4 regions of the Fictibacillus sp. B-59209 genome follow, and region 4 is predicted to be linked to each of the others. Evidence: riboswitches for the same ligand, from Rfam matches in the RefSeq annotation. Region 4 holds a riboswitch; each other region holds the start of a gene.
The links. A riboswitch is a leader RNA that binds a small molecule or an ion and turns the genes downstream of it on or off. The one in region 4 is predicted to bind S-adenosylmethionine.

Region 1: another riboswitch for S-adenosylmethionine. It lies ahead of P4361_RS07370 (LLM class flavin-dependent oxidoreductase); the one in region 4 lies ahead of P4361_RS19880 (DUF2325 domain-containing protein).
Region 2: another riboswitch for S-adenosylmethionine. It lies ahead of P4361_RS16775 (methionine ABC transporter ATP-binding protein); the one in region 4 lies ahead of P4361_RS19880 (DUF2325 domain-containing protein).
Region 3: another riboswitch for S-adenosylmethionine. It lies ahead of metK (methionine adenosyltransferase); the one in region 4 lies ahead of P4361_RS19880 (DUF2325 domain-containing protein).

What each region holds. Positions count from the first base shown of each region.
Region 1 covers NZ_JARMMC010000009.1:42,034-49,600, reverse strand. Annotated here, with positions in the region: gene P4361_RS07390 (L-threonylcarbamoyladenylate synthase) at 169-1,218, opposite strand; gene P4361_RS07385 (hypothetical protein) at 1,325-1,768, opposite strand; gene spoIIR (stage II sporulation protein R) at 1,835-2,509, opposite strand; partial or broken gene P4361_RS07375 (alpha-L-glutamate ligase) at 2,917-3,165, opposite strand; gene P4361_RS07370 (LLM class flavin-dependent oxidoreductase) at 3,177-4,226, opposite strand; SAM riboswitch class I at 4,389-4,487, opposite strand; gene prmC (peptide chain release factor N(5)-glutamine methyltransferase) at 4,735-5,595, opposite strand; gene prfA (peptide chain release factor 1) at 5,606-6,679, opposite strand; gene P4361_RS07355 (MOSC domain-containing protein) at 6,795-7,454, opposite strand; gene P4361_RS07350 (hypothetical protein) at 7,514-7,567, opposite strand, start outside.
Region 2 covers NZ_JARMMC010000020.1:67,635-75,201, forward strand. Annotated here, with positions in the region: gene P4361_RS16755 (aldo/keto reductase) at 70-894, opposite strand; gene P4361_RS16760 (M20 family metallopeptidase) at 1,118-2,338, opposite strand; gene P4361_RS16765 (MetQ/NlpA family ABC transporter substrate-binding protein) at 2,363-3,193, opposite strand; gene P4361_RS16770 (methionine ABC transporter permease) at 3,221-3,883, opposite strand; gene P4361_RS16775 (methionine ABC transporter ATP-binding protein) at 3,873-4,904, opposite strand; SAM riboswitch class I at 5,001-5,114, opposite strand; SAM riboswitch class I at 5,197-5,312, opposite strand; gene P4361_RS16780 (phosphatase PAP2 family protein) at 5,339-5,986, opposite strand; gene P4361_RS16785 (general stress protein) at 6,080-6,523, opposite strand; gene P4361_RS16790 (hypothetical protein) at 6,658-7,567, opposite strand, start outside.
Region 3 covers NZ_JARMMC010000005.1:276,778-284,344, reverse strand. Annotated here, with positions in the region: gene metK (methionine adenosyltransferase) at 165-1,364, opposite strand; SAM riboswitch class I at 1,545-1,675, opposite strand; gene pckA (phosphoenolpyruvate carboxykinase (ATP)) at 1,959-3,542, shown strand; gene P4361_RS03845 (MFS transporter) at 3,681-4,955, shown strand; gene P4361_RS03840 (TetR family transcriptional regulator) at 4,909-5,550, shown strand; gene P4361_RS03835 (alpha/beta hydrolase family protein) at 5,539-6,339, opposite strand; gene P4361_RS03830 (ABC transporter substrate-binding protein) at 6,485-7,474, shown strand; gene P4361_RS03825 (ABC transporter ATP-binding protein) at 7,502-7,567, shown strand, end outside.
Region 4 covers NZ_JARMMC010000028.1:16,116-23,682, forward strand. Annotated here, with positions in the region: gene P4361_RS19855 (hypothetical protein) at 1-352, opposite strand, end outside; gene P4361_RS19860 (hypothetical protein) at 790-981, shown strand; gene P4361_RS19865 (DNA-3-methyladenine glycosylase) at 1,018-1,926, shown strand; gene P4361_RS19870 (LD-carboxypeptidase) at 1,938-2,864, opposite strand; gene P4361_RS19875 (hypothetical protein) at 3,068-3,238, shown strand; gene P4361_RS19880 (DUF2325 domain-containing protein) at 3,271-3,594, opposite strand; SAM riboswitch class I at 3,823-3,927, opposite strand; gene P4361_RS19885 (hypothetical protein) at 3,982-4,125, opposite strand; gene ssuD (FMNH2-dependent alkanesulfonate monooxygenase) at 4,343-5,482, opposite strand; gene ssuE (NADPH-dependent FMN reductase) at 5,479-6,084, opposite strand; gene P4361_RS19900 (hypothetical protein) at 6,099-6,431, opposite strand; gene P4361_RS19905 (aliphatic sulfonate ABC transporter substrate-binding protein) at 6,463-7,464, opposite strand; gene P4361_RS19910 (ABC transporter permease) at 7,499-7,567, opposite strand, start outside.

The sequences.
Region 1 (7,567 bases), on a different contig from region 4:
CGGTGAGCCTCTTGGCGCAAGCGCCTGCGGGAGTCTCACCTGTCACGCTAGTCCCGCAGGAGTCTCGCACCTTGCACTCCAATCAACTTTTCATTGAAGATTTTTCACGTCAAAGGAGCTGCCTGAAGGTCAATTTTCGACTTTCAGGACAGCCCCTTCTTTTTTGCTCTATTCTTTAATGATCTGTCCGCCTGCCGATTTCTCAAGCCTGTTCATAATGGCTGCACCTACGCCCTTTTTCGGGAACACTTCTCCATAAATGATATCCACATCACTCTCGTTAAACGCCCGCAAAGCGTCGTACAGATGATGTGCGACACTTTCCAGCTTTTCACGTGACCCGCACGGAATAATCGTATCAGCCTGATAAAAGGATGCATTTTCTTCTGAAGTGAGAACACCGATTTTTCGCCCTGCTTCTTTTTGCTTGTCCACAAGCTCCTGCAAAAACGCAGGAGAGCCATCCACAAGATAAAGTGGAGCATCCGGCGCATAATGCGTGTATTTCATGCCCGGAGATTTGGGTGCTTCCTTCTCATTGAGGAGTCCAGGATCCATGGATGTTTCACCCGCCACCTCTTCAAGCTGCTCTTTCGTGACTCCTCCCGGGCGAAGGATGACAAGTGTTTCGGCCGTGCAGTCGACCACTGTGGATTCCACACCGACCCCTGTTGCCCCTCCGTCCAGAATACCAGGGATTCTACCTTTTAAATCCTCATAAACATGCTGGGCAGTCGTTGGAGAAGGCCTTCCAGAGACATTGGCGCTGGGAGCCGCCAGCGGAAGACCGCATTCCTTGATCAGTTTCATGGCAACGGGATGATCAGGCATACGAACAGCTACTGTGGATAACCCCGCTGTCACCCGGCCGGCCACATCCTCTCCCTTGGGCAGAACCAGTGTCAGGGGACCCGGCCAGAACGCATCCATCAGTTTTTTTGCACGTTCCGGGATGGAAGCAACAATCCCCTCAAGCTGTTCAGTACTTGCGATATGAACGATCAGCGGATTATCACTCGGTCTTCCCTTTGCCCGGAAAATTTTCTCGATGGCTTCATCACTGAGCGCGTTTCCTCCAAGTCCATAAACTGTTTCTGTAGGGAACGCCACCACTTCATTTTTCTTTATCCACAAGGAAGCTTGCGTAATTTGTGGATATTCTTTTTCTTCATCCATTTTTTTATCCACAGACCATACTTCGGTTTTATACTCTATCATGTGAAAAATCCTTTCAAATCGCCCAATCTGTGTTCTGACGCTCATTTCGCACATCATCCACAAGTTATACACAAACGCTCCAGAAATGTGCATAACTTGTGGATAATTATTTGTCATTCAAGGTGCAGTACAGGAGTACAACATCTTTTCCAGCTGTTTTCTTGTAATGGGCGGTATTCTCAATATGGGGAGGAGTCCCTTTTTCAGGTACCGGCTGAAACGATAAAGGCTCAAAAAGGTGAACAGCTTTCGTAAGCAGATACAGGGTTTTCACTCCTTTTTCCTTACAGTATAGCAAAATTCTTTGAATCAATCGCAGAAATAGTTGTTCACTCGAATATTCTTTCTTGATGACGAAGGAACGCAGCAGCCCGTCCTGGCAAACTCTTTCCAGGCCCACTGTTCCGATCGTATCTCCTTTATCATTTTCCACAACCAGATAGTTCTCGATTCCCTCTCTGATCCCGTCAGTTCCGAGACCTGCCTGCTTTACCAGGTCACCGAGACTTCCTGCTTCATGCGGCATAGCCGCCCGTAAACGAATTGTCATGGTGTTCACCCCTCTAGCATTTTTTATAAAAGTCTATGAAACAACCATGAAAGTTATGCAGGGCTTTTAAGAGAAAAGACTCCCGATCTTATCTGCGATGGAGGTAAATAAGTCTGCCAGAAAGAATTTAACTTCTATTTTTTCTTCCTCAGGCTTTTGAACAACAGGTGCGTCCTGAGCTGGTCCTGAGGCCACTTCCTTTACACCCTTCTGATCCGCTTTAACGGCGTCTCCGTTTTCAAAATCAAGGAAACATAGAGGCGGAAACAATACACACCACCAATTGGCTCCTTTCCCTTTACCAAGTGTAATGAGGACCGCTTCATACTTTCCAGCAGGGTAGATATTATTTCCGTACATTTTTGTCGGGAAGGCGACATGATTGTTGAATTGAACTTTGTAGGGAATGTTGAGCCCGGCATCTTTCAAGTAGGACTTTACCACGTTTTCAACTTCAGGCAAATGTTTTCGGATCACTTTTTCGGCCTGATCATGTGAATCCAGGCCACCCACCCAGGTTGTGATCTGTTCGTTCACTTTATCCCGGATTCTTCTTTTCAGTGCCTGATCTTTTTCCGCATCACTGTTTGCCAGAATCCGTAGCCTGATGGCATCACTTGGAATTTTAGCAGAGGCATTCATAGTGGCATCGGCCACCTTCGTTTGGGTTTCAAAAAACAGCAGCATCGCGATCAGCGATAGGAATAGTATAGTCATTAGCGATTTTTTTGATCTTTTCATGTTTAAAACTCCCCTTTCCTTTTCTATCCTCATTGTGGCCACGGAAAGGAGAAATCATACTATGAATCTAGTAAACAAATACCGAAAAAATATGACAGAAACCGGCTGTGAAATAACGGACTTTGTCACAAATTTATTAAACATATCAAAAAGGTCACATAATTCCTCTGTAGTGTAGGAGGTCTGCTATAGTAAGGACATCCCTATCACCCCCTTTTTCATGTAGATAATGAAAAAACAAAGAGCCTCCCGCTACTGGCGGGAGGCTCTTTTTGTCTATTGCGCGGTTGCTGCATTCAATGAATCAAGCTGCAGCTGCAAAAATTCCGCAAGCTCCAGCATGCCATATTTTCCGGCAGCCGCTTCAGCATCAGAGTTGTAATTGGTGTTCGTATTGATATCATACGTATAGATCGTGCCGTCTTTTCCAGCCAGGCAATGACACCGGCAGCAAGTTCCGGTGCATAACGGTGTCCTCTTGTATGTGAGGAAGCACTCATGCGGCTGTAAAAAATGCCCTCGGGCGGGGCTTCTGCCAGATTAACCGTTCCCTGATCGAGATGCCATGCCTCATAAGGCACTTGCAGCTCATCCAGTCTCTTTGTGAGATGATCTGTCCATTCATCGTTCTCATGTATGATATATACTTTTTTCATGGTCATCCTCCTTATTTCGCATGTTCTTTCCGATAGCTCTCCACCAAAGGCATCACCTGTTTTGAGAAACGTTCCATCTCTTCTAACTGAGGGGAGAATTGCAGTAAAAGGAGTCCGAGGCCGGCTTCTTCATATGCTGCAATCCGCTCCGCAATCTGTTCAGGTGTGCCGATCAGATTCGGCCTCAGCCCCCGGTTGGAAACAGAGTAGTCGTACAGCTGAATCTGCTGTTCAAGCTGCGACTTGCTCGTAAAATCTTTAAACCCAGCATATGCGCTGGACTCTTTTACATCTGTAATCCTCTGCAGTTCCGCTTGGGCTTCTTCTTCAGTATCCCGGCAGATCACATAGGCCGCCATGCCGAACGAAGATAAAGGTTCTTTCCCTGTTTGCCCGCGGCGGTTCTTCATGTCATTGATCTTAACGGCGATCTCTTCGACAGTGCCGCCATGCATGACGTAGGCGTCACAGGAGGAAGAGATAACCTGTTTACCCCTTTCACTTTCTCCGCCAGCATACAAAATGGGATTTGGCCGCTGAACAGGTTTAGGGAAAAGTTTCGTATCGCTAAACTGATAAAACTTGCCGGAATAATTGAAGGTTTCTTCTGTCCACAGCCCCTTTAGAACATCAAGAAACTCTTGCGTACGCTCATATCTTTCGTCGTGGGCAGTAAAAATGCCGCCATACTGCTTCGCTTCCTCTTCCCACCAGGCGGAGACGACATTAAGTGTAAACCTCCCGCCGCTCATTTGGTCGATGTTCGCCGTCATTTTCGCCGTTACAGCAGGATTATGGAATCCCGGCCTTACCGCTGTCATAATTTCTATTTTCTCCGTTACGGCCGCGAGACCCGCTGCCGTTGTCCAAGCCTCCAGAGAGTCCTGCTCCGGCCCTTTTATATCATTCAAATACAGTTCCGCGATCAGCGTCGTGTCAAACCCCCATTTTTCCGCGGACTGAATAACCTTCTTCCCATAATCAAACGTCGGCGGCATGTTCTCATCTTCCACATTTCTCAGCCATCCACCAAAGATCGGCAACCAAAATCCAAATCTCATCTACCTTTTTCTCCCCTCTGCCTTTTAAAAACATTCTGCCACTAAAAGAAACCCTGAAAGTCCATCCCTTCAGTGCGGAGGAGCGGTCAGGACAACGGCCTGACCCTCCGACTATCTAAAAAAAACTTCCCCTTTAGATAAGGGGAAGTTTTTGACCGCTCCATCTTATCTTCCAGGATCTACTCCTGCTGGATTTAGCACCTTCTAAAAATAGGTTGCCGGGTTTCATAGGGCCAGTCCCTCCACCGCTCTGGATAAGATTTATTTAATTAATAGTAATCCTACAATAGAAGTAGGTATTTCGTCAATTTTTAGGATGTGAGAATAGATGATATTGAGTTGCGTTTGACTGGCGAATAAGTCTGAAAAATTCAGTTCGGATCAGTTATTGCTTGTTTCGCTCAATTATTCTCCGTTCGGCTCAATTCAGCGCCAGTGTCGTTCAATTCGGTTCTTCCGGCCACAAAAAAGAAGCCCCCAGCACAGCTGAGAGCCCCTTCCACTCTTCTTAAAAGCCAATCTCCGCGATAACCATCCGTTCTTTTTGGCTGATATCCTTTACTACCGAAACAACCGACCCAGGGAACGTGACCCTGAGCATTTCAGCCACCGTCTGGCCCTGATCATGGCCGACTTCAAAGGCAACAATGCTTTGTGCGTTCAGAACGAGGGGCAGCTCTTCCATAAACCTTCTGTAAAATACGTAGCCGTCCTCACCGCCGCTAAGTGCACGGAAAGGCTCTTGATCCTTAACGATCGTCTCAAGCTCCATTATTTCACGGTCAGGAATGTAAGGAGGATTCGACACAACGATATCTGCTTTTTCTCCGCCCTCGATCAGAGGCTGAAGGAGGTCTCCATGAATAAAACGAACAGATGCCTCAAGGTCTTCAGCATTTTTCTTTGCGACTTCCAGGGATTCCTCAGCAATATCGATCGTGGTTACCGAAAAACGAGAATTTTCCAGTGCCAGCGTAATGGCAATGGCACCGCTCCCCGTCCCGACATCGACTGTCTGGATCTCTTCTATGCCAGGGAACCTCATCATGGAGCGCTGAAGCACTTCATATACGAGCTCTTCTGTTTCCGGCCGAGGAATGAGCACCTCTTTATTCACCGAAAAGCGTCTTCCGTAAAACTCTTCAAAACCAATAATGTATTGGACAGGCACTCCATCGCCATGCTTTTGTACAGCTGCTTCAAATGCCTCTTGCTGCTTTGGAAGAAGCTCTTCATCCAAACCAAGAAGCAGCTCCGTCCGGCTCAGATCGCCAAGTACATGACGAAGCAGAAGCTCCCCGGCTTGAGGTTCCCGTCCCTTTTTCGTTAAAAAAGATGAAGCCCAGTTCAGGGCTTCATGCAGTTTCATCGCTTTCATCTTATGCTTCCGTCTGGGCCTTCATTTTGCTTGTCTGGTCTTCTGTAATTAATGCTTCAATGAATTCGTCCAGCTTGCCGAGCAAAATTTGATCCAGTTTTTGAAGAGTCAGGCCGATGCGATGGTCCGTTACACGGTTTTGCGGGAAGTTGTACGTACGGATCCGTTCTGAACGGTCACCGGTACCCACTGCAGATTTACGGTTTTCATCGTATTCTTTTTGTTTTTCCTGCTGAATTTTATCATAAACACGTGCGCGAAGAACCTTCATCGCTTTTTCCTTGTTTTTGATCTGTGATTTTTCATCCTGACAGGAAACAACGGTTCCAGTTGGAATATGCGTCAGACGAACAGCGGATTGAGTCGTGTTAACCGACTGTCCGCCCGGTCCGCTTGACGTAAACGTGTCTACACGGACGTCCTTATCATGAATTTCAACTTCCACTTCTTCTGCTTCAGGAAGGATCGCTACTGTCGCTGTAGACGTATGGATACGGCCGCCGGACTCTGTAGCAGGAACACGCTGTACGCGGTGTGCTCCGTTTTCATACTTCAGCTTGGAGTATGCCCCGTTGCCGTTGATCAAGAAGATGATCTCTTTGTAGCCGCCAAGCTCGGTGTAGCTTGCTTCGATTACTTCTGTTTTCCAGCCTTGCACCTCGGCATAGCGGCTGTACATTTTGTAAAGATCGCCTGCAAATAGGGCGGCTTCGTCACCGCCTGCTGCTCCGCGTACCTCGACGATTACGTTCTTATCATCGTTCGGGTCTTTTGGAAGAAGCAAGATTTTCAGCTGCTGAATGTACTCTTCAATCTTATCTTCAAGCTCGGAAACTTCCTCTTTCACCATGGCGGTCATCTCGGCATCAAGCTTTTCTTCGAGCATTGCTTTTGCTTCGTCGAGCCCTTCTTTTGCTTCTTTATACTCGCGGTAAACCGCTACTGTATCTTGAAGAGAAGACTGTTCTTTGGAGTATTCCCTTAATTTATTCGTATCGCTAATGACTTCTGGGTCACTTAATAGATCATTTAATTTATTGTATCGGGCTTCTATCGTTTCTAAACGTTCTAACACGCTTTTCACCTCATTTTAATGGCATAACATTCTAATTATAATACAGGGGAGGTCACCCGTCAAAAGCCTTCAGACTGTGTTTTGACGGTTTGAAGGCAAAAAGAAATCCCCGGAGCTACAGGTACTGCCCGAGGAGAGAGTCTAATCTCTTTTTCATAGCTGAGCGCCAGCCTTCTGCCAGTTCATTCAGACCGGCAAGCATGGTAAGCCCTTCTCTGTTTTCCTTGTCTATGTATGTCATTCTGTTAACAAATTCGACAGAGATCCCGGCTCGATGTTTTTCTTCAATAACAAGCTTGTCTCCCGGGCTGACAGTGCCTTCTTCCAGTACCCGCAAGTAATAGCCGGAGAAACTGGTATCCTGAATATATTTGATCATCAACGGCTGTTTGAGTTTGGCAGCCACCTTAAAACAAGGCTGGCGCGGCTGGCTCACTTGGACCAGTGCCTCCCCAAGCCGGAAGATGTCACCGATAAAGACCTCTTTTTCGGTAAGGCCTTCAACGGTAAGATTCTCACCGAAAGAGGGTACGTCCAGAGAGATTCCCAGCCCTTTCTCCCAATACGCATAATGATTATGAGAATAGACACAGACTGCTTTATCCGGACCGCCATGGTGCACGGTGTCCGCCTGTATATCTCCTTCAAATTGAAGATTTGACAAGAATAATGGACCACGGGACGGCTTTTTATTGATCGCCGAGCTTATGTCTTTTCCCTGCCACGAAAGAACATCTGCCTTTCCAGTATTCAAAGCTATAATGGATCCTTCCACAACTGCACCCCCGCTCTTTCTTTTATCGTACTCTATAGGGATGCGCCGGGCAAAGGTTTTTAATACATGGATGTATGGTTTTTCAGCGCTTCGTAATCCAGTCGCTGCTGATT
Region 2 (7,567 bases), on a different contig from region 4:
TCTGCTTTTCAAATGGCTATTCAATTCCCTTTCACCCTAATAAAACCTCATTGTCTAATTTAGTTTTTCTTAAAACTCGTCCGGATCTGGGCCGTTTCGAAGATCTTTATTCAATGAATCAATCTGCTCCATGTCTTCCATGCTTAATTCAAAATCAAAGATATCGGCATTTTCCTTAATACGGTTTTCATTCACTGATTTAGGAATGGTAATTACTCCATTCTGAAGATCCCAGCGGAGAATAACCTGTGCTACCGTTTTATTATGCTTTTCTGCCAATGCCATCAGGATCGGCTCATCAAAGATTTCACCCTTTAACAGCGGTCTCCATGCTTCCAGCTGGATTTGATGATCTTTGCAGAAAGCCAACAGTTCTTTTTGTGTAAGGCGGGGATGGTACTCCACTTGATTGACCATCGGTTTAATCTCACAGTCTTTCATAAGGTCTTCCAGATGGTGAATTTTAAAATTACAAACACCAATCGCTTTTGTCTTACCCTCTTTATAAAGCGTTTCTAATGCTTTCCACGTCTCTTTATACTTGCCAGACACCGGCCAATGAACAAGGAACAGGTCTGCGTAATCCATATCAAGCTTTTTCAGGCTCTCTTTAAATGAGCGCAGCGTCTCCTCATATCCCTGTTCTGTATTCCAGACCTTGGTCGTAATAAAAAGCTCTTCACGCGGGACATCCACCTGTTTAACAGCCTCTCCTACACCTTCTTCATTTTTATAGAACGAAGCTGTATCGATGCTTCTGTAGCCGGCGGCGACCGCATGTTTAATTGCGTTAATAACCTCTTGGCCTTCTTCTGCTTTATATACCCCAAGACCCAGCCATGGCATCTTTAAACCGTTTTGTAATACAGCTGTATCAGAAATACTTTTTATCATATGTACCGCCTCCTTGTTTGTATGGTACCACTTGGCTGGAGAAAATGAAAAAAAGTGCTAAGAAAAAAGCCCTCCAGGGAGATTGAGGGATTTTAAGAGTTAACAAAAATCTTGCGGAGAAGTCTGAATAATGAAATAGGATCGATTAATTGAAGTTTAGCTCAAATATGTTGAGTTCGGCTCAATTAATCAAAAATAAGCTCAATATCGACAAAATCGCTCTTTAGACCGAAGCAAGTTCCTTAGCTTTATTCAATTCAAATTCCTTCTTGATGCCAGCCAGTACTTCACCGTTCGTGAGCAGCTGAAAACCGGTCAAAGCGAGCGCTTTTGCACCGAGAATAAGCGCCTGATCGCCCTGCTCTGACTTTGCCGCCTCCCTGAACTCATCCGTATGTCCGACTATGTGATCAGGGCCGATTTGAAGATAGGGATGGATGGTTGGCACTGCCTGGCTGATGTTACCGGCATCAGTCGAACCAAGTCCGCATCGGTGTGAGGTATCTACTTCTGCACCCAGACTCTCCAGCTGTTCTTGAAACACTTTATCAAACGATCGATTTAATAAAAGGTTATCCACCTGATTCTGAAAAGCAATAACATTAAGCTCTGCGCCTGTTGCAAGGGCAGCACCTTCTGCGATGGCTTTTACTTTTTTCGTTGTCTCATTCAGTTTTGCTCTTGTGGAAGCACGAATGTAAAAACGGGCCTTCGCATATTCAGGCACAATATTAGGAGCGTCTCCCCCGTGTGTAATGATGCCATGAATTTTCACATCGTCCGCCACATGCTGGCGCAGTGCGTTAATCCCGACAAACAACTGAATAACTGCATCAAGTGCATTGATTCCCTTTTCCGGTGCCGCAGCCGCATGAGCGGGCTTTCCGATGTATTCAAAATCCAGCGGATCAACCGCAAGCGATGTCCCGGTAATGCGGTTAGCGTTACCTGGATGGAACATTAACGCAGCATCAATGCCGTCCAGCAAACCGTGTTTCACAAAACTTCCCTTCGCACTTCCGTTCTCTCCGCCTTCTTCAGCAGGCGTTCCAAAAACAGCTACTTCTCCTCCGATCTCATCGATAACGGAAGCAAGAGCGATGGCCGCTGCCACACTTGATGTACCGATGATATTATGGCCGCATGCATGACCGATGCCGGGAAGGGCATCATATTCTGCTAAAAAGGCAACGGATGGCCCATCTAGAATAGAACGCTTACGGGCAACAAATGCCGTTTCGTGACCGGCCACTCCGCGTTCTACCTGAAACCCCTCTTTTTCGAGCAGCGATGCCAGCAGGCTGGATGCAAACACTTCTTCATTTCCGATTTCTGGATTATCATGGATCTCGTGAGAAGTTTGAATGTAAGCCGCTTGGTTTACATCAATGTTCGTACGGATTTGTTCCTGGATTTCTCCGGCAGTTCTGCTGATTACAGTCATGATCTCAGATCCTTTCTCTCTCTATTACTCTCCAATTTCACTTAGCGGTACAAACGTAGGAATGGTTGCACCTTTATAGATTTCTTTAATCTTCTTGGCTGTATCTTTTGATTGATAGATCTTCGCAATTTTTTTCAGCGATTTTTTATTTTTATCTTCAGTTCTTGTTGCAATGATATTGATATATGGCTTTGCAGTCTTGCTTTCAAGGAAGATCGAATCTTTCTTCGGATTCATTCCAGCGTCGACAGCAACGCCATTGTTAATGATTGAAGCGGCCACATCAGGAAGCACCCGTGGTGTCTGGCCTGCAACTACTGGTTTAAGCTTCAAGTGTTTTTTGTTCTCCACCACTTTTTTCAGATCACCATTCCCATCAAAGTTCTTTTCCAGTTTGATTAGCCCGGCACTCTGCAGAAGAAGCAAAGCACGGCCCATGTTCGTAGCTTCATTCGGCAAAGCAATGGTTGATCCAAACGGGATATCCTTGATGTTCTTGTATTTTTTTGAGTAAACGCCCATAGGCGCAATGACGGTTGTTGCAATCGGTGCTAAATCCAATTTATGTTCTTTTTTAAACGAATTGAAGTAAGAGATGGTCTGAAACGCATTAGCGTCAATATCCCCGTCAGACAATGCCTGATTCGGACGGACATAATCGGAAAACTCTACGATTTCCAAATCAATGCCTTCTTTTTCTGCTTTTTTAGCGATATACTTCCACACGTCACTGTCAGATCCGCTGATGCCCATCTTTACTTTTTCAAGGCCTTTTTTATCTCCGCCGCTGCACCCGCTCAAGAATGCCGACATTAAAACCCCGATGACTAAAATGATCAATGAATATTTTTTCATACGATTTCCCTTCTCCCTTTTCTCTTTTTATCTTCTTCTAATTTTTCTGGACAGTATATTTCCTGTGCTCTGCAAGCCTTGAACAAGGATGACGAGCAGAACGACGGTGACAATCATCACGTCTGTATCAAATCGCTGATAGCCGTAGGCAATGGCCAGATCGCCCAAGCCTCCTCCACCAACAGCCCCTGCCATCGCCGAAGCTCCGACCAGGCCGATCGTTGCGATCGTAAACGACAGGATCAGTGAACTGAATGCTTCCGGCAGCAGTATGCGAAAGATGGTCTGCCAAGGAGTCGCTCCCATGGCTTCTGCGGCCTCTACAATGCCCGGATCGATCTCAAGCAGGCTGTTTTCCACGAGCCTTGCGATATAGGGGCCGGCATATACAATCAATGGCACAATCGCGGCCGATGTCCCGATAGAGGTACCGACTACTAATCTTGTAAACGGGATAATCGCCACCATTAAGATGATGAACGGTATCGAACGCAGAACGTTTACAATCGCGTTCAAAACGTTAAAGACGGCCAGGTTTTCAAGAATGTGCCCCATCCTCGTGACTACGAGTACGACGCCAAGCGGAATGCCGATTACAGCCGAGAACAATAAGGAAAATCCAACCATCGTTAAGGTATCACCGGCCGCATTTAAAATGTCGACCCAAAATGTACTCCAATCAACTTGCATAAGGTGCAACCTCCCTTATTTCGACTTCACTCTGGTTCACGAAAAAGATCGCTCTTCTGATTTCCTGTTCGTCGCCGATCAATTGAACAACAAGGTTTCCGAAAGGGACGTCTTGAAGTTCTGTGACATGGCCGTATAGAACGCTGACGTCCACGTTGAATTTCTTGGCAATCTGTGACAGCAGCGGTTGTCCTGTGGATGCTCCGGTAAATACAATCCTGAAGATCTGATGATTCCTGTCCTGCTTCTTCAATAGGTCTTTAAGGGACTCAGGCAATTCATCCTGAAGAACTGAACTGACGAAGCGCCTTGCCGTCTCAGTCTGTGGCCTTGCAAATACATCAAAAACGCTCCCTTTCTCAATCACTTCTCCGTTCTCCATAACAGCGACGGAATCGCATATCTCACGAATGACGTTCATCTCATGCGTGATGATCAGAATCGTAATGTTGTATTCCTTATTGATTTTTTTCAGAAGCTTTAAAATACTGGAGGTCGTCTGCGGATCCAATGCCGATGTTGCTTCATCACACAATAGCACTTCCGGATCAGTGGAGAGCGCCCGGGCAATGCCTACCCGCTGTTTTTGTCCGCCGGAGAGCTGGTCGGGATATTTATGCCCGTGCTCGGACAAGCCAACAAATTCCAGCAGGTCGTTCACCTTCTCTTTAACGAATGATTTCTTCATGCCGAGAAGATAAAGCGGTGTCGCAATATTATCAAATACCGTTTTTGCGTTCAGCAGATTAAAATGCTGAAAAATCATACCGATATTTTTCCGTTTTTTTCTCAGTTCCTTCGGAGACAATCTTGCCATGTCCTCCTCTCCTACAAAGACGTGCCCTGATGTCGGCTTCTCCAAAAGATTCACACATCGCAGCAAGGAGCTCTTTCCTGCTCCGCTGTATCCGACAACACCGTAGATCTCTCCTTTTTTTATCTCAAAGCTCACATTGTTTAACGCTCTTACCCGGCTTTTGCCACTCTCATAAATTTTGGTTACCTCTTCAAATCGAATCAATGATGTGATCTCCTTTCTCGCTACTGTTAAAACATCAAAAAAAGCCTCTTCTTGAAAACAAGAAGAGGCCTGACGCATAGATGAGTGGCTGATCTCTTCTTATCTTCCAAGCGCTAATCGCTTGCCGGACTTGGCACAGTATTCCCATTAAACCGGGAACCCGCTGCCGAGGTTTCAAAGGGCCAATCCCTCCACCTCTCTGGATAAGAAACAAATATAATGTTCAATTAAATAAAAAAATCTCTTCTTAAAGAAAGAAGAGATGTTGTATCCATAAGGAAACGAGCTGCTCTTCTTATCTTCCAAGCCCTTAAAGGAACTTGCTGGAATTGGCACAGTGTTTTTCAAAAGAAAAACCCGCTGCCGAGGTATCACAGGGCCATATCCCTCCACCTCTCTGGATAAGAAACACGTTCATATTTACTTGATGTGACCTATCTTATACCATGATCTAAGTCGATGTCAAATCTTTTTTCGGAGTTCTCTGATCGGAATAAAAACACTGAAGCCATAAAAGCCAGCCACATTGCTCCTCCGGCAACTCCAGCCAGTACATCCGTAATATAGTGAATGCCTAGATAAATTCTGCTCCAGCAAATAAATCCAAGGTGCACTGCCAATATACAAAATTTCGTTCTAACAAACTTTTTTGATAAGAGTGTAAAAAGACCATAAAGCGCTGTTGCATTCATCGCATGAGCACTCGGATATCCATACCTAATGTAAAAAGGTTTAGTGGATGGAGGCCGCTGCTTCCAATTCTTTCTCCAAACAGAGTTAATCAAACGGCATCCGATCAGGTTGGCTATTAATAAAAAAACAATGTTTCTCTTTCCTTTTCTCCTGTATCTGTATGCAGAATAAATAGTGGCAGGAATCAACAGAAATCCAGAACCAAGAAAAGAGTAACTTCTCAGAAAGAAATCCACGAAACCTCCGCCCCGTGCTGAAAATATAGCCAAGCTTCCCATTCCGTCAAGTTTCATCCAATGATCATCATTACGAAGCCTGTTCATTAGTCTTAAAGCTACAATACCCATTATCATAACGCCGCTTAGAATTGCCATATTCTCTTTTTTCATATCCGCCCTCACTTTAACTTGCTTTTATGTACATATCCTTTCATGTGGCGGACTATTTTATGCGTTCAGGCACCTATTAGAATTACTCTATTGTTAAAGTTTCACCGCATCTTTTTCTAAGAAAACCATAATGCTGCCCTGTTCTATTTTTTGCACATAACGCTCAGCGGTCCGTTCTGAAAGATCCAGGGACATGAGAACTTCTTTTAAATCATCCTCTGAATCCTCACTAAACATGGATGCAAATGGACCAGCAGCAAGCAGCGGACCAATACCGGGAACACCAAGGCCTGGCACCGCGATGGCTCCGCCGATACCAGACAGAAAACCTGCAATGGTTCCATAGGCTGCTTCGTTTACATCTTCGTCCAGATGTTCTTCTGAAACATTCGTTTTATCGGCAACTCGATCCATCTTTCCATCATCTTTAGCAAGGATGGAGATGTCCTTTGCATTGTATCCTTGATTCACCAGGGATTGTATACTATCAACAGCTTCGTTCTCTGTTTCATACACTCCAATCACCATTTTGCTCATATGTATTGCCTCCTAATCAATGTCTGATTTTATTTACTAGTATTTACCCCAACCCTATATCTGTAAACAGGTGTCATAATAAGCATAAGAAAACTCCCCTCCAAATGCCGGGGAGTTTTAGATGGTTTCCTCTTTTAGGATAGACCGGCTCTTTGAAAAATATATTCCTTTTGATCCGCCTCTTCCCTTGTGTCTCCCAGTACAAGGCCCTGTATAAGCGTGGCGGCATCTTCATAAGGGCTTTCACTGCCATTATAGATCGACAGCGGAATGAAATATCTATCTTCAATCCCCCGTTTCACTTCATCATACAGGGGTTCTATACCGCCCTTGGATTCCCAGGAAACGAATTTGATTACCTTTTTACCGAGCTGTTCTTCAACACTGTCTCTCATAAGAAGTGCGGCGGTAGAACCGTTGACTCTATAATTTAAATCAAAGGCTATTTTCCTTCCATCAGCCGTTACCGCAATGTCAAATCCTGCAATCCCTTTATAGCCTCTTTTACAGCCTTCTTCCATAATTCTTCTCCCGACCTTGATGACCTCATCATCGGGTTCTGACTCTTTATCGACCCAGTTTCCTTTATATTTTCCGTCTTCCGTAATATTTTGGACCGTACTGCCCAGATAAATCAGACGGTCATCTGCTGTACAGGCAAACTGAACGCAATAATTGTGCTCGATCTCCAAGTACTCTTCTATGACAATTCCTTCACAGGAGGCGAAAAAGTTTGCTGCCCTGTCAATGTCCTCCTGATTTTTGCAGATAAATACATCAAAACCTGCCGCATTTGCCTCATTTGTCGCTGCCTTAACCACACATGGAAATGGGAAGGTTACTAATTGATCATGAAGTTCCGCAGCTGTTGTTGATTTTCGTTTCGGAGCATGTCCAGAAGGAACCAGCTCTTCTAAATTCGCTTTATTGTTTAAATACTGAACAAGGCGCGGATCGATCCAATAATTTTCTGATGACATTTCTTCTTCTGGGTGAATATGCTGAACTACCATCTTCTTCTGCTCTTTTTCTAAGCGGCCGAAA
Region 3 (7,567 bases), on a different contig from region 4:
AACTAAAAATCATTTAATAAAGTTAGTTCTCCACACTAAACGAGTTAAAAAACTTTCAATTATGACGCTTATTCAAGATTTCCCTCTACCCATTTGCTAAACCAAAACCTTTACAAACGACTAAAAACTAAAAAAACCGGCCCAAAGGCCGGTTTTTCTTAATATTACGCGTTTGCTTGATCTTTAAGTGCTTCTGCTTTATCTGTTTTTTCCCAAGGAAGCTCAACGTCTGTACGGCCAAAGTGTCCGTATGCCGCTGTCTGTTTGTAGATTGGACGGCGAAGGTCAAGCATTTTAATGATTCCCGCAGGACGAAGGTCGAAGTTTTGGCGCACAAGATCAACCAATACTTCTTCAGAAACTTTTCCTGTTTCGAATGTGTTGACTGCGATCGATACAGGCTGTGCTACACCGATTGCATATGCAAGCTGAACTTCTACTTTGTCAGCAAGTCCGGAAGCAATGATGTTTTTCGCTACGTAACGAGCGGCGTACGCTGCAGAACGGTCAACTTTAGTTGCATCTTTACCGGAGAATGCTCCACCACCGTGGCGAGCATATCCGCCATACGTATCAACAATGATCTTACGGCCAGTTAATCCAGCATCACCTTGTGGTCCGCCGATAACGAAACGGCCAGTCGGATTAATGAAGTATTTTGTGTTTTCGTCGATCAATTCTGCAGGTACAACAGGCTTGATGACTTGTTCTTTAATGTCGGCTTGAATTTGCTCAAGTGTAATTTCTGGATGGTGCTGAGTGGAGATAACAATCGTATCGATACGAACCGGTTTGTCATCCTCATCATATTCCACCGTTACTTGAGTTTTACCATCCGGACGAAGGTAAGGAACTTCTTCGGTTTTACGCACTTCAGCCAATCGGCGGGACAGGCGGTGTGCCAAAGAGATCGGAAGCGGCATAAGTTCAGGTGTTTCATTGTTGGCATAACCAAACATAAGACCTTGGTCACCAGCACCGATCGCTTCGATTTCTTCATCAGTCATTGAGCCTTCACGAGCTTCAAGCGCTTGGTCAACACCCATCGCGATATCCGCAGACTGTTCATCAATGGATGTAAGAACTGCGCATGTTTCAGAATCGAAACCGTATTTTGCACGGTCATAGCCGATTTCTTTGATCGTTTCGCGAACGACTTTTGGAATATCAACATAAGTAGATGTGGTGATTTCACCAGCAACAAGCACAAGGCCTGTCGTTACGGATGTTTCACAAGCGACACGTGCGTTCGGGTCGTTTGCAAGGATTTCATCCAGGATCGCATCGGAAATTTGGTCACAAATTTTATCCGGATGCCCTTCCGTAACTGATTCAGATGTAAAAAGACGACGACTTTTAGACAATTGAGATCCTCCTTCTCTATTGAAAGCATAGAGCAATTTTTTTATAAGATACGGTACTCATTCCTATATGGATACTTTGTTTTGTAAAATATTCAGGTTCAAACTGTTTTAAGACATAAAAAAAGCCTTTCCCTGGACCTAAAATAAACGAGGGAAAAGGTCTTATGTCTACGCCTTCACCTCTTATTTTCAAGGTTTTTTCACCTTGCAGGTTAGCACCTTTTCACTTCACTGCACAAGAGATATGTGATGATGAAGTGTCGGTTGCTGGGTTTCATAGGGCCTGTCCCTCCACCTACTCGGAATAAGAGCAGCCGTTCCCGAAATATAATAGCGCAGTTCGACAAACCTGTCAACTTGAAAAGCTATACTCTCCCTCTCCAGCGGGAGTCTGGGCGATCCTTCAAATGGAATTAAGTACCTATTATAAATGAAAGATTATGCTTTTAAAAACAAAGAGCCTGATTTATGAACCAATTTACAATTTGCTAAATAAAATAGTATACATTATTTGTTTCAATGTGTTATACTAATTTCGAATTTACTTACGATATTAATGATAAATATATTTCTTAAAAGGATGGTTTTGCGAACATGAATACGGTTGATTTAACGACGACTTTAGATGACATTCTATCCAGCGCTGCTACTCATGAAAATCTACCTGTACCTATGCTTGTTGAAAAGGCGCTGCTCCGAAATGAAGGCATTTTATCTTCAACCGGTGCTCTCAGGGCCACTACTGGAAAATATACTGGACGTTCTCCCGAAGACAAATTCATCGTGGATGAAGCTAGCACACAAGATAAAATAAACTGGGGCAAAATCAATAAGCCCTTTAACGAAGAGAAATTTGAGCAGCTCTATAAAAAAGTACTTCATTACTTAGGACAAAAAGAGGAATTGTTTGTATTCAAAGGATTCGCTGGTGCCGACCACGCGTACAGGCTGCCTATTCAGGTGATTAATGAATTCGCTTGGCATAACCTGTTTGCCCACCAAATGTTCATCCGTCCGACAGCTGAAGAACTAAAAGGAATCGAAGCGGGATTCACCGTGGTATCTGCACCAGGATTTCAAGCAGATCCTGCTGTAGACGGGACCAATTCTGAAACCTTCATTATTATATCATTTGAGAAGCGTATCGTATTGATCGGAGGAACTGAATATGCAGGAGAAATTAAAAAGTCCATCTTCTCAGTAATGAACTACATTCTTCCTGAAAAAGGGATCCTTTCTATGCATTGCTCCGCAAATGTCGGGCAAGAAGGCGATGTAGCTCTGTTCTTCGGATTATCCGGTACCGGGAAAACTACGCTCTCTGCTGATCCGCATCGTTCATTGATCGGTGACGACGAACATGGCTGGGCTAATACTGGTGTTTTTAACATTGAAGGCGGCTGCTATGCAAAATGCATCAACCTCTCTGAAGAAAAAGAACCGCAGATCTGGAATGCGATCCGTTTTGGAAGCGTTCTCGAAAATGTCGTTCTTGACCATGAAACTCGCGTAGGTGATTATAGCGACGGTACGTTGACTGAAAATACTAGGGCTGCCTATCCAATTCAGGCGATCCCGAATATTATCCAGCCAAGTGTTGCTGGTCATCCGAACACGATCATCTTCCTGACAGCTGATGCATTCGGCGTATTGCCTCCGATCAGCAAACTGACAAAAGAACAGGCTATGTATCATTTCCTTTCCGGCTACACGAGCAAACTCGCCGGAACAGAACGAGGAATCACTTCTCCTCAAGCGACCTTCTCAACATGCTTCGGTGCGCCGTTCCTTCCATTGGAAGCAACTGTATATGCCGAAATGCTTGGAGAAAAAATCGATCATCATGAAGTAGAAGTATACCTGGTGAATACCGGATGGTCAGGCGGTGAATATGGTGTCGGCAAGCGCATGAACCTTTCCTACACAAGAGCCATGGTTCAGGCTGCCCTTCAAGGGGAATTAAAATCTGTAGAGACGATAACCGACCCTATTTTTGGACTGCATACTCCAGTACATTGCCCAGGTGTTCCTGATCAAGTACTTCAGCCGAGAAAGACTTGGGAGAACCCGGAAGATTACGACCGCAAAGCAAAAGAGCTTGCAGGTAAGTTCAAGGAAAACTTCGAAAAATTCAACAATGTGCCAGCAGAAATTAAAAGTGCAGGACCGCTTTGCTAACTAGCATCAACTAAAACCCATCTAAAACCGCTTCCCAGCCGAAGCGGTTTTTTTATTTTCCATAAAAAGGTTGAAGTCGACACTTGTGTCATTTATAATAACGACATAAGTGTCATTTTAATTCCGAGGAGTGATCTCATGGAAAAGAAAGCAGGTAATACATTAAGGCAGAATAAATCTTTTAAGTTTTTAATGTCGGCACAGGTCATTTCCAATCTTGGTGACTGGCTTAGCATCATGGCTATTTTTTCATTGATGGCTTTTAAATGGAACGCCTCACCGCTGGAGATGTCATTTGTCATTATTTCACTTGGACTCCCCATGACGGTTCTTGGACCGGTTGCTGGCGTGATCGCCGATCGCATGAACCGTAAAACCATCATGGTCTGTTCTGATTTTTTCCGCTGTATCATTATTCTTGGTTTGATCGTTGCATCTGTGCCTTGGCATGTGTACATTCTGCTCATTCTTCTGGGAATCTTCTCCTCTCTTTTTACTCCCGCCAAAAGCGGCATGCTGAAAGAAATCGTGTCCGATGACGATATGCAGCAGGCTGCTTCGATCAGCTCTGTCATCCAGGACGCGACGAAGATTATCGGTCCTGCCATCAGCGGATTTTTAGTAACCACGGCTGGAATCAGCAGCGTTTTTATTCTTGATTCAGCCAGCTTTCTCTTGTCCGCTTTGCTGCTGTTCGTGCTTCCAGGTGTTAAACCGCTTCACGTAAAAGAAAAACGCACAAAAGGATCTGTTATATCAGATTTAAAAGAAGGCTTTCAATATATGAAAACCGTACGCTTTATTTTGTTTGGCACTGGTTTCATGTTTGTTTCCATGTTGATCTTGCAGATGGCGGATGCCCAGTTTTCCGTTCTGATCCGATTACTCGAGACGGGCAGCCCGGCATTGGTAGGTTTAGTGGTCACCTGCTCAGGAGTTGGCTTTCTCGTGACCGGCCTATGTTTGACAAAATGGCAGATCAGATCTCCATGGCTGGCGATGACGATCGGTATCTTCTCGCTTGGAGGCGGTTTTATGATCATGGGATATCTGGCTTCTCTCCAGCTTCCCCACCCATTTATCTGGGCTCCTGCGCTAACCTTCTTAGCTGCCTCAGGCGCAGGTTTAATCTTCATCCCTTTCAATACAGCCGTTCAGAGACTAACACCCGTTCATATGACAGGAAGAGTATTTGGCCTGACGGGAAGCATTATAATGCTAGCGACACTTATAGGCCCGGTGACTGGCGGATTTGCTGGAAATCAATTCGGAGTAATCTCCGTATTTATTGTTTCTGGCGCTGGACTTGTTACAATAAGCATAGCGGCATTGTTTTTACGAAAATCGATTGAACGGAGCGATCAGTATGTCACCGAAAGTGCCTCACGAGCACAAGGAACAACGACAGCGTGAAATTTTAATGGCATCTAAAAAAGTGTTTGCCCAAAAAGGCTATGAAGCTGCCTCTATTAAAGACATCATGGATGCCACATCCATTAGCAGGGGCGGGATCTATGCCTACTTCTCAAACAAAGAGCACATCTTTCTTTCTCTTTTGGAACAAATGATGGAGGATAACCGCAAGGAGCTGGATGAGCTCCTTCAAAAGAATAATGGAAGCGTTTGGAAAACTCTCCTTACCATATTGGATGACTACAGAAAAGCTGAATACGAAGATACGGAAAATCTTTTTAGTGCGGCAATCGTTGAGTACGGAATTACGCATTGGCGAAAACCGGAAAACAGAGATTACATCGAAAAACGATACGAAGGTGCTGCCGGTATTTTTAGCGTGCTAATCCAAAGGGGTGTGGACGCCGGTGAGTTTAAACCGATTGCCTCCGCTGATGATATTAGCCGGTTCATGATTAGCTTTCTTGATGGGCTAGCCATTTCAGCGATTAGTCTGACCCATGGCCTCATGCGTACCGGAAAACAGATGGATCTTTTTGAATCCACTTTAAAAATGATGCTCAACGTACAAAAGCCGGACTTGTCACAAAGGTGACAGCTCCGGCTTTTCTTTGTTTTGCGTTTTCATCCACTCACAAAAAGCATAGGTTATTTTCCGGTTTTCCTGCGGCGGAAAATGATGAGTATATTGCGGGTAGAACCAGGTTTCTACGTTTTTCTTTGGCTCCAGGCATTCTTTCAGCATTATAGAATGCTTGATTCCAACATTTTCATCACGGCTTCCATGGATTAATAAGAGCGGAACGTTAAGTTCTTCGCAGAAATATACAGGTGAACGTGTTCTATACCCCTCCGGATTTTTAGCAGGTGTTCCGCCGATGACCCTTTTCATCATTTTGCGGAGGTCTACTCGTTCTTCATAGGTAAGAGCCATGTCAGAAACGCCTCCCCATATGACGAGTGAGCGGGCTTCAGGAAACTTTAACGCTGTAAAAAACGCCATTGGACCGCCTCTGGAAAACCCAAAGATATGGAGCTGATCCTGATCAACAGAAGGCAGTGAACGGAGCACCTCAAACGCATGAAATGCATCACACCGGTCTTCCCCGCAGAAATCTTCTCGTCCCTCTCCCCCTTCATTTCCCCGATAAAACGGAGCCATCACAACAAACCCCTGTGAAGCAAGCTGGATGATTCTCGGAATCCGTACCATCCCTACTTTTTTAATCCCTCCCCGTAAATATAAAAATCCAGGAAGATGCTTTGTCTGATGTTCAGGGATAGCTAACAGCCCTTTTACGGTTAATCCTTCACTCTTATATGTAATCTTGAATAACGTAATCTGTGGATGCGGTGATGGAAATCGTTGTGCATGAGTGATCAGGCTGCTTCCTAACAACGCGCATTCCTCCTTTTTTTCATTAGGCTAACACACAATTTTTCAACTCACATAAAGTATTACATGAAATGCAAAACTTCATTCGAACATAAAGGAGGCACACCGCTTGAAACGGATAAAAGCTCATATCATGCTCTGCTTAACACTGCTTCTCACTGCCTGTCTGCTATTGTCGGCATGCTCATCTGATAACTCCGAAAAGCAAAAACGCGATAAAGTAAGAATTGCCGAAGTGACCCGCTCCATTTTCTATGCTCCCCAATATGTTGCTATAGAAAAAGGGTTCTTTAAAGATGAGGGAATTGATATCGATTTAAAAACCACGTGGGGCGGCGATAAAACGATGACGACCCTGCTGTCTAACGGAGCTGATATTGCCCTCGTAGGCTCTGAAACTTCCATTTACGTTGATGCCCAAGGCTCCAGTGATCCGGTCATCAACTTTGCACAGCTGACTCAAACGGACGGAACCTTTTTGGTCGCAAGGAAAAAGCCAAACTATTTTTCATGGGATCAGTTAAAAGGCAGTACCTTTCTCGGACAGAGAAAAGGCGGAATGCCGCAGATGGCCGGCGAGTTCAGTTTGAAGAAGCACGGCATTGACCCTCATAAAGATGTGAAGCTGATCCAGAACATCGATTTTGCGAATATCGCTAACGCCTTCGCCTCAGGAACCGGCGACTATGTACAGCTGTTCGAGCCCCAAGCCAGTCTTTTTGAACAGAAGGGCATCGGCCATGTTGTTGCGTCATTTGGTGAAGAATCCGGCAAGCTTCCCTATACTTCTTACATGTCAAAACAAAGCTATATAAAAAAACACGGAGATGTACTGAAACGCTTTACGAAGGCACTCTATAAAGCCCAGCTGTATGTTGAAACACATTCTGCAAAAGAAACCGCCACTCTCATTGCTCCGTATTTTGAAGATACATCGGTTGATCTCATCGAAAAGGTAGTCGACCGCTATAAAGGACAGCACAGCTATGCGGTCAATCCGATCCTTGAAGAAGGAGCATGGAGCAACCTGCAAGCCGTTATGAAAGAAGCGGGAGAACTTCCAAAGAAAGCTGATTACAACAAACTGGTTAACACCACTTTTTCCCGTGATGCAACGAAATAAACCATAAATAATAATGGAGGGATCACAGTGGCCTTCTTACAATTAAAATCGGTTGGTCAAACCTACTTTTCCAAGCATACGGCCACGACTGCA
Region 4 (7,567 bases):
CTGCTTCTAAATCTTGTTGATCATTCCTTGAAGCTACCGTTTCCGGAAGTGATTGTATTACCGGGGCATCATCCCTTTGCCCCTTAATGGACCCCTCCTCTAATCTACGAACGAGGTCATTAAATTTTTTATAGTACATCACTGAAATCGTCAACGCAAAAAGAGAAGCAAAGAGAGAAATAAAATCAGAGAAACGGAAAACAAATGGCGAAGTGGCAATCTTATAAAAAAGTAAAAGAGCAAATGCACCAATTACAATCACCTTAAGCCAGCTTTCACGATTCTGAATCTGTTCACTTTTTCCTGAAGCTCCACTGTTTCCTCCAAAAAAAGATAATAACTTTTTTTTCATAGTGTGTTCCTTTCTTCAACTTGTGTCTTTTTTACAATTTACCCCAATATCTGGGTGTGAGCAAGAAATAGCATTTTACTGGTGCCAGGCACCCCTTACATAAGTTATCGAGTAAGTTGGTTGGTTTCTAGGGGTTTAAGCGGGTCTATTCTACTATAATCGCTTTACCTGTAATGCATGTTCTTTGTATTACGCCATCCCTGACCTCCACATTTGATTGAATAATGCTAGGTGATCCCATTGAGTAACCCTGCTTTACGATATAGTGGACTAAAGGGTTTGTCGCAATCATTAAGAGCCTATAACAAAAGACATATGTAAGATAGCTAAACCGAACCATCTAATAATCGCTAGGACGTTTTTACTTCTGGGAGGGTATCCATATGGCAAAAGCAAGGCTGCATTGTAGGGATTGAAATCCTAAAAGTACTCATTTAATGGCGAGCTCAATCAATCCCAAAGACTTTGATGCAGTATGGAATTTTGCCGTATACACCGCCAAAGGCTTTGTAAATAGCTTTTTGTTCAGTCTGGACCACGAGAAGTTCAACCATGCCCTTTTTGATATTGCTGTGGCTACAAGGCATGAAGGAGACTTCAACCGTCTGCGGGAGGAAGCCGGAAGCTAATCGACTTCCTATATTAAAAAGCTTAGGAGATTGTTTATGTGGAGTGACAAAGGAAAATATATTGAGATCAAACGGCATGATGTTCTTTTTGAAGAGTGTCTTCGTTACTTAAACCGAAATCAAAATGAACTGCTGCATTCCGTGGATATGGACAACAAATCCGTAAGAAAGGCGGTTAGATGTGAAAAAGAGTGTGTTTTGATTCAGTTGGAGGCCACAGATCAGCACCTCGTTCTATCATTTCCAATCGAAGTTCCCGATCACAATACAAAAGCAGAGATTGTTCATCACGTCATCGATTGGATGGATTTGGAACGGGATTTAACCCCTTTCTATCAAATGGCAGAAGAAGACCGTATTTTGCGTAAGGTTGTCCCAGGGCGGGAAGGGCTGAGAATCATTGGAGTGCCTGACCTGTTTGAAGCCTTGGCCTGGTCTATAATGGGGCAGCAAGTCAGCCTTCACGTGGCTTATTTATTGAAGAGGCGGTTAGTTGAACACTTCGGAGAAAACATGGCATTTAACGGAAAAGATTATTGGATGTTTCCTGAGCCTGATAAAGTCGCCAATCTTACTAAAGAAAATTTACTCTCCCTAAAGTTCACAAACCGAAAGGCAGAGTACTTGTTAGATGCTGCTGAATTAATCTCTAACAGCAGATTAACCAAAACAGGACTCCAAGAACTGCCCCTTCACGAGATGGAAAAGAAATTGACTTCGATCCGCGGAATAGGGAGCTGGTCAGCAAACTATGTCATCATGAGGTGCCTGCGCCATCCTGATGGATTTCCTGCTGCAGACGTTGGTTTGCATAACGCGTTAAAAAAGGTGCTTGGTTCCTACTCCAAGCCAAGCCTTCCAGAAATCATCGAGTGGTCTCAAAGTTGGACAGGCTGGAGAGCCTATGCCACCTTTTATTTATGGATGGAGCTGGCAGCTGGATAATCTCTTTTATATTACATATTGCTCACACTCGGCTCTAAAATCGAAAAACGGTTGTTAACGGTATCGAGGTTCGCTTGTGCACCGATTGGAATGGCTGCCTTATAATACCCATGTGCTGTTGTAACATTTGTCATGAGCGGCTTCCCAAGTGGTACGACAAACGTAGTAATGAGCTGATCATACGTTACACCGTACGCCGGTTCACACGCTGTGCATTCACCCATCACAATGCCTGCACAATCATCAAATTTACCCGCAATTTTTAAATGATTGAGATACCGGTAAACCTGGTTAATCGGTTCATGGGTCTCCTCTATCACTAAAATTTTTCCTGCTGTATCAATCTCAAACGGAGTTCCAAGTGAATCCACAAGCGAGGTCAAATTGCCGCCAACAACTTCTCCCGTTATATTTCCTTGTACTCTGCTAATTTGAGGAATACCCGGCGGATTAACAATTTGCCGGGGTGACTGAACAGTTGAAGTTGCCTGGAAAAACTGTTGGTAGTTATAAGCCGGTGTATTTGGATTAAAGTCCAGCAGGAGAAGGCTCTGAAAGGTGATTAAATCGGTATATTGATACAGTACATTCAGCAGGATCGTAATATCGCTGTATCCTGATACGATTTTTGGATTCTGCCGGATGACATCAAAATCCAGATACGGCAGAATTCCCTCTACTCCTACTCCCCCTCTTGTCGGCAAAATCATTTTCACCTTTTTATTCGTAAACATCGCCATTAAATCAGCTGCCCGCTGTTCATCCGTTCCGGCCAAAAAACCAGTACTCGTGTAAACATTTTTCCCGAGGACAATATTGAATCCAAAATTTCGCAGCGTGGTTAATCCTTCATTAATTATTTGGGCCTCCAGAGGGCTTCCTAGTGTCACGATCCCGATGGTGTCCCCTCTCTGCAGTATCGGTGGTTTAACAGCCATACCTTCATCCCTCCATCAGCACGGTTTCCCATCGAGATTCCATCGATTATGTATATTAGAGTGATGATTTTCCTATAACTATATTTTTTCAATTCCTCCAATCAAAATACTAAAAAGGGAACGAACCGGGTATGTAGAAGTATATAGATATACCATCGTGCCATTTTTGCAATCTCAAATGAAAGGGAGAAAGGGGAATTCCCATGAAAGAATACAAGGTTATTGAATCCAGCGGGCGGTTTACTTTCAGCCTGGAAACGTTAAGAGACTCAAATACTCCATTGTCCAGAGAGGAAGCCGAACAGATTAAAGAAAGGCTGGAAGAGTGCGTTCCCTTTCAGCTTGAAGTTGTAAAAATTGATTCAACGGAATGAAAACCTGCCCTGTGAGGCAGGTTTTCTTATTACTAATTAACGGCTATCTTCTTCCGTTTTGTGCGATTGCTTAAAAGCTCCGATTTTTCAAGTACAGCATAGATCGAGCACCAGGACCTCTTGGAAAAATAGATGGGAACACTCTGTTTGTTCGCCTTTTTCTTGATCGCTGCTGAAAACTCATGGTTTATAAAATCGGTCAGGACCAGAACCAAGTTCACATGACTTGGAATATCCTTTTGAGACATTCTAGCTTTTCTTCCGCTCACATGAATGATCTCCCTTATCCCTTGATGCTCCAGTTTCTTCGTAATTTTCCCAAGATGATCTCCACCAACAATTAATAACGACGACATACCAGCATCTCCCTTCTCTCTCTTATTTCAACTATTTCTTTTTGCTCAAGCTGAATAAAAAAAACAAAGGCATACATCCCAAAAAGAGAGTTGCCTTTGGTTTTTCAATCAGCAGCAAAAAAGAATATAAAAATATCCCTATGGATTTACTCTGTTTTATACCGTAATAAAAACCTCTTCCTACTACGATCACGTAATAAGAAGAGGTTAGACATAACCAAATTACCCTTCTTATTGTCCAAGCCAAAGCTTGTTGGAATTGGCACAGATCCCTCTCCGGAACCGCTGCCGAGACTTCAAAGGGCCAAATCCCTCCACCTCTCTTAATAAGTTAGAAAATTTGAAATTATTAAAAATAATATAATGGAATAAGCCTCATCGGTTGCTTTATAGCTTTTGCCTTTTATCTTTAACAGCAGAAGTATTGGCTTTGCTGTCCTTTGATTCGTTATCTGAGCTGTTGAGTGCACATGCGGAAAGAAGCATGGAGAAAACAACCAGGAAAGTAATACTGAGTAATCCTCTTTTCATACACTAACCCCCGTTATTTTATTTTTAACTGGACCAATCATTATGTACAGCAAAAACTCAATAAACATGCTTATGAGTTTTTGCTGTAAAAAAAGCTCAAACCTTATAATTCTGACTGGTTTTGTATGAATTCCATTTATAGATTACTTAAGATGGTTAAATTTGTCAATAACTACTTTTTTCTGTAAGAAAAAGTGAGCAAGTTTACTAGAAGTTTTTATTTTACTTTGCTTTTCAGCGGTAGGTACGTATTGGCGACCACTTCGCCAAACGAATGAAGCGAACGCTTTGCCGCCGGATTTTTATGTGAGATCGGAAGCCTAGGAAAAAGGAGTTCAGCCACTCGGTATGCTTCTTCAAGATGCGGATAGCCTGAGAAGATAAAATGATCAATCCCGATTTCCTGGTATTCTTTCATTCGCTCCGCAACCGTGTCTGCATCACCGACAAGTGCGGTTCCAGCCCCGCCTCTCACCAAGCCTATGCCGGTCCAAAGGTTTGGGCTGATCTCAAGAGAATCTCTTTTTCCGTTGTGAAGAGCAGCCATCCGTTTCTGTCCGACTGAATCATAACGTGAAAAGACTTTTTGTGAAGCAATGATGGTTTCTTCATCTACATATTGAATTAACGAATCAGCCGCAGCCCAAGCCTCTTCTTCTGTTTCCCTGACAATCACATGGAGCCGGATTCCGAAGCTCACAGTTCTCCCCTGCTGAGCTGCCAGCTTTCTGACTCTATCAATCTTTTCTCTGACCTGTTCAGGCGGCTCTCCCCAAGTCAGATAAACGTCAATATGCTTGGCAGCCACTTCAAGCGCCGCATCCGACGACCCTCCGAAATACAGTGGCGGAAAAGGCTCTTGCTCTGAAGGAAGAAGATTTTTTCCTTTTTTTACCTTAAGGTGATTACCCTCATAGTCAACCTCTTCTCCGGCCAGCAGCTCCCTCCAGATGGTTAAAAATTCATCCGTCAGTTTATAGCGTTCACTATGCGATAAGTGCAATCCGTCACCGGCAAGCTCTACCGGATCTCCTCCTGTCACAACATTAATTAATAACCTTCCATCAGAAAGCCGGTCAAAGGTTGAAGCCATTCGTGCCGCTAGAGAGGGAGAGATCAAACCCGGACGTACAGCGATGAGGAATTTCATCTTTTCGGTGGCCTGAATTAAGGAAGAAGCGGTAACCCAAGCATCTTCGCAGGAGTGCCCTGTCGGCAGGAGTGCTCCTTTAAAGCCAAGGCTATCTGCCGCCTGCGCAATCTGGCGAAGATAGGAAAGCGTGATAGGCCGTCCTCCTTCTGATGTTCCCAAATACCGGCTGTCTCCATGTGTCGGCAAAAACCAATATACGTTCATGCTTTATTCCCCTTTCCATCAATGTTTCCCGCAATTTGCAGCTCCGCTTTTTCTAAGTCCTTGATGTACGTATCTTTCTTTACCTCATCGATCAGTTCGTATAATGATACAATCAGCCGCTTCTCGATTTCCTGATCAAACGCAACTTCACGGCCATTGTTATGCTGCAGCTGCAGATCGATTAAATAAATTCCATTTAATATGTTCCTTGCTCCAATGGCATAAAGAACAGGCTTTAACGCGTAATCGATGCTCAGAAGATGGGCGATCGTACCGCCCGTTGCAATGGGCAATACACTTTTTCCAGAGAGGATATCTTGTGGCAGCAGATCCAACAGCGACTTAAGGACTCCTGAATAGGCTGCCTTGTACACAGGTGTTCCAATAATGACAGCTTTTGCTTGTATTATGCTCTTCTCAATGGCTTTCAGATGAGGACTCTGAAAATGGCCAAGAACAAGATCTTCCGGCGGGACATCAAGTACTGAAAAAGATTCTGTTTCAAGCCCCCCTTTCTGGGACAATTCACTTAAATATCGAAGGACGATTCCCGTTCTTGAGGTTACAGAAGGGCTGCCTGATATGGTTACAATATCTGCCACAATAAAATCCTCCCTTAAATGTTTTTAATAAAAAAGTTGTGGAGCGCTTTTGCCAGCCCTCCTGAACCGAACGTAACGTGTGTTTCACGGCATTCTTTGCCTTTTCTCCTCTGGACATCGTTCAGGAATTCAAGAATGTACACTCTCCGATAGAGAATGTTGCGTATTCCTTTCTTTGCAAAGTAGTTTTCGATCGTGTTGTACAACCCTTTATTCACTCCGTATTTTTCCTTGCAAAGCCCTGTGAACTGAAGATCTGTCAAATTCACAAAGTTCAGCTGTTCCTTCGTAATCGATGCAATAAAGTCTTTGGGTCGCTGCCATTCTCTCAAAGACGTCTCTCCCATGTTTATCCCTCCATCAAATGTTGGCGTCTGGTCATTGCTTCTTTAAAACCTTCTCAACAAACTTGTTCTCTATGACTTTTGAAGTATCCAGCTTTGTCTTGATGCCACCTACGTTGTATAGAAAATCAGCTTGTTGCTGATGAGCTTTTGCAAATTCTTTGGTTGTCGGAGAAAGAATCAAATCGGCCCGCTTTAAGACCGTGCTGACGATTTCCGGTTCAAGTTTCTCTTTTTTAGCGATATCTACCGTCACTTCATCCGGATGGTTGATAAACTCTTGTCTGACTTTCTCATATGTCTTTAGGAACAGTACCGTTAAATCAGGATGTTCCTTTGTGAACTGAGTCCTTGCCACCAAAAAGCTGGGCGCATTAATTTTAAGGTCTTCTCCATCAGCCAATGACTTCGCTCCCGTTTGATAGATGGCTGTGGTGGCATACGGTTCCCATGTTGACCAGGCATCCACGGAACCGTTATCAAGGGCAGGTCTTGCTTCATCTGGCTGCAACTGTACAATTTTAATATCCTTGTCCGTCAACCCTGCTTGATCAAGCGCCATATAAAGAAAGTTATAGGCACTGCTTCCTTTAGCCACCGCAATTTTCTTTCCTTTTAAATCTTTTAACTCTTTAATCTTGCTTCCTTTTGGTATGATGATTGAATTTCCCTTTTTTCCATTCGTAGTTACCGCGATCGCTTTAAAATCAACGTTGCCCGACTGTCCGGCAATAAGAGGAGTTCCTCCGGTTGCACCGAAATCCAGCCTTCCAGATGCCAATGCCTCAAAGTGAGGAGGGCCGCTTTCAAATTCACTCCATTTTACTTTTACGCCTTCTTTCTCAAACGCTTTTTCAAAATATTTCTTCTCACGTGCATACGGCAGAACACCGGTACTTCCCTGAACTCCGATGTTGACCGTAACATTCCCTTTCTGCTCCGCGGTGGTGGTTTTCTCACTGCAGCCGGAAAGCATATTTAGCAATAAAATCAGTGTTAATACACCCGCAGCTATTTTTCTCTTCGTTAATTTCATCCGTTTTCTCCTCTCCTGTTATGTAAGATTTTGATCAGCCGATATAGCTGTCACGCCATTTCAGAAGCCGCTTTTCAAAATATCGGACCAGTGAATCTGATGC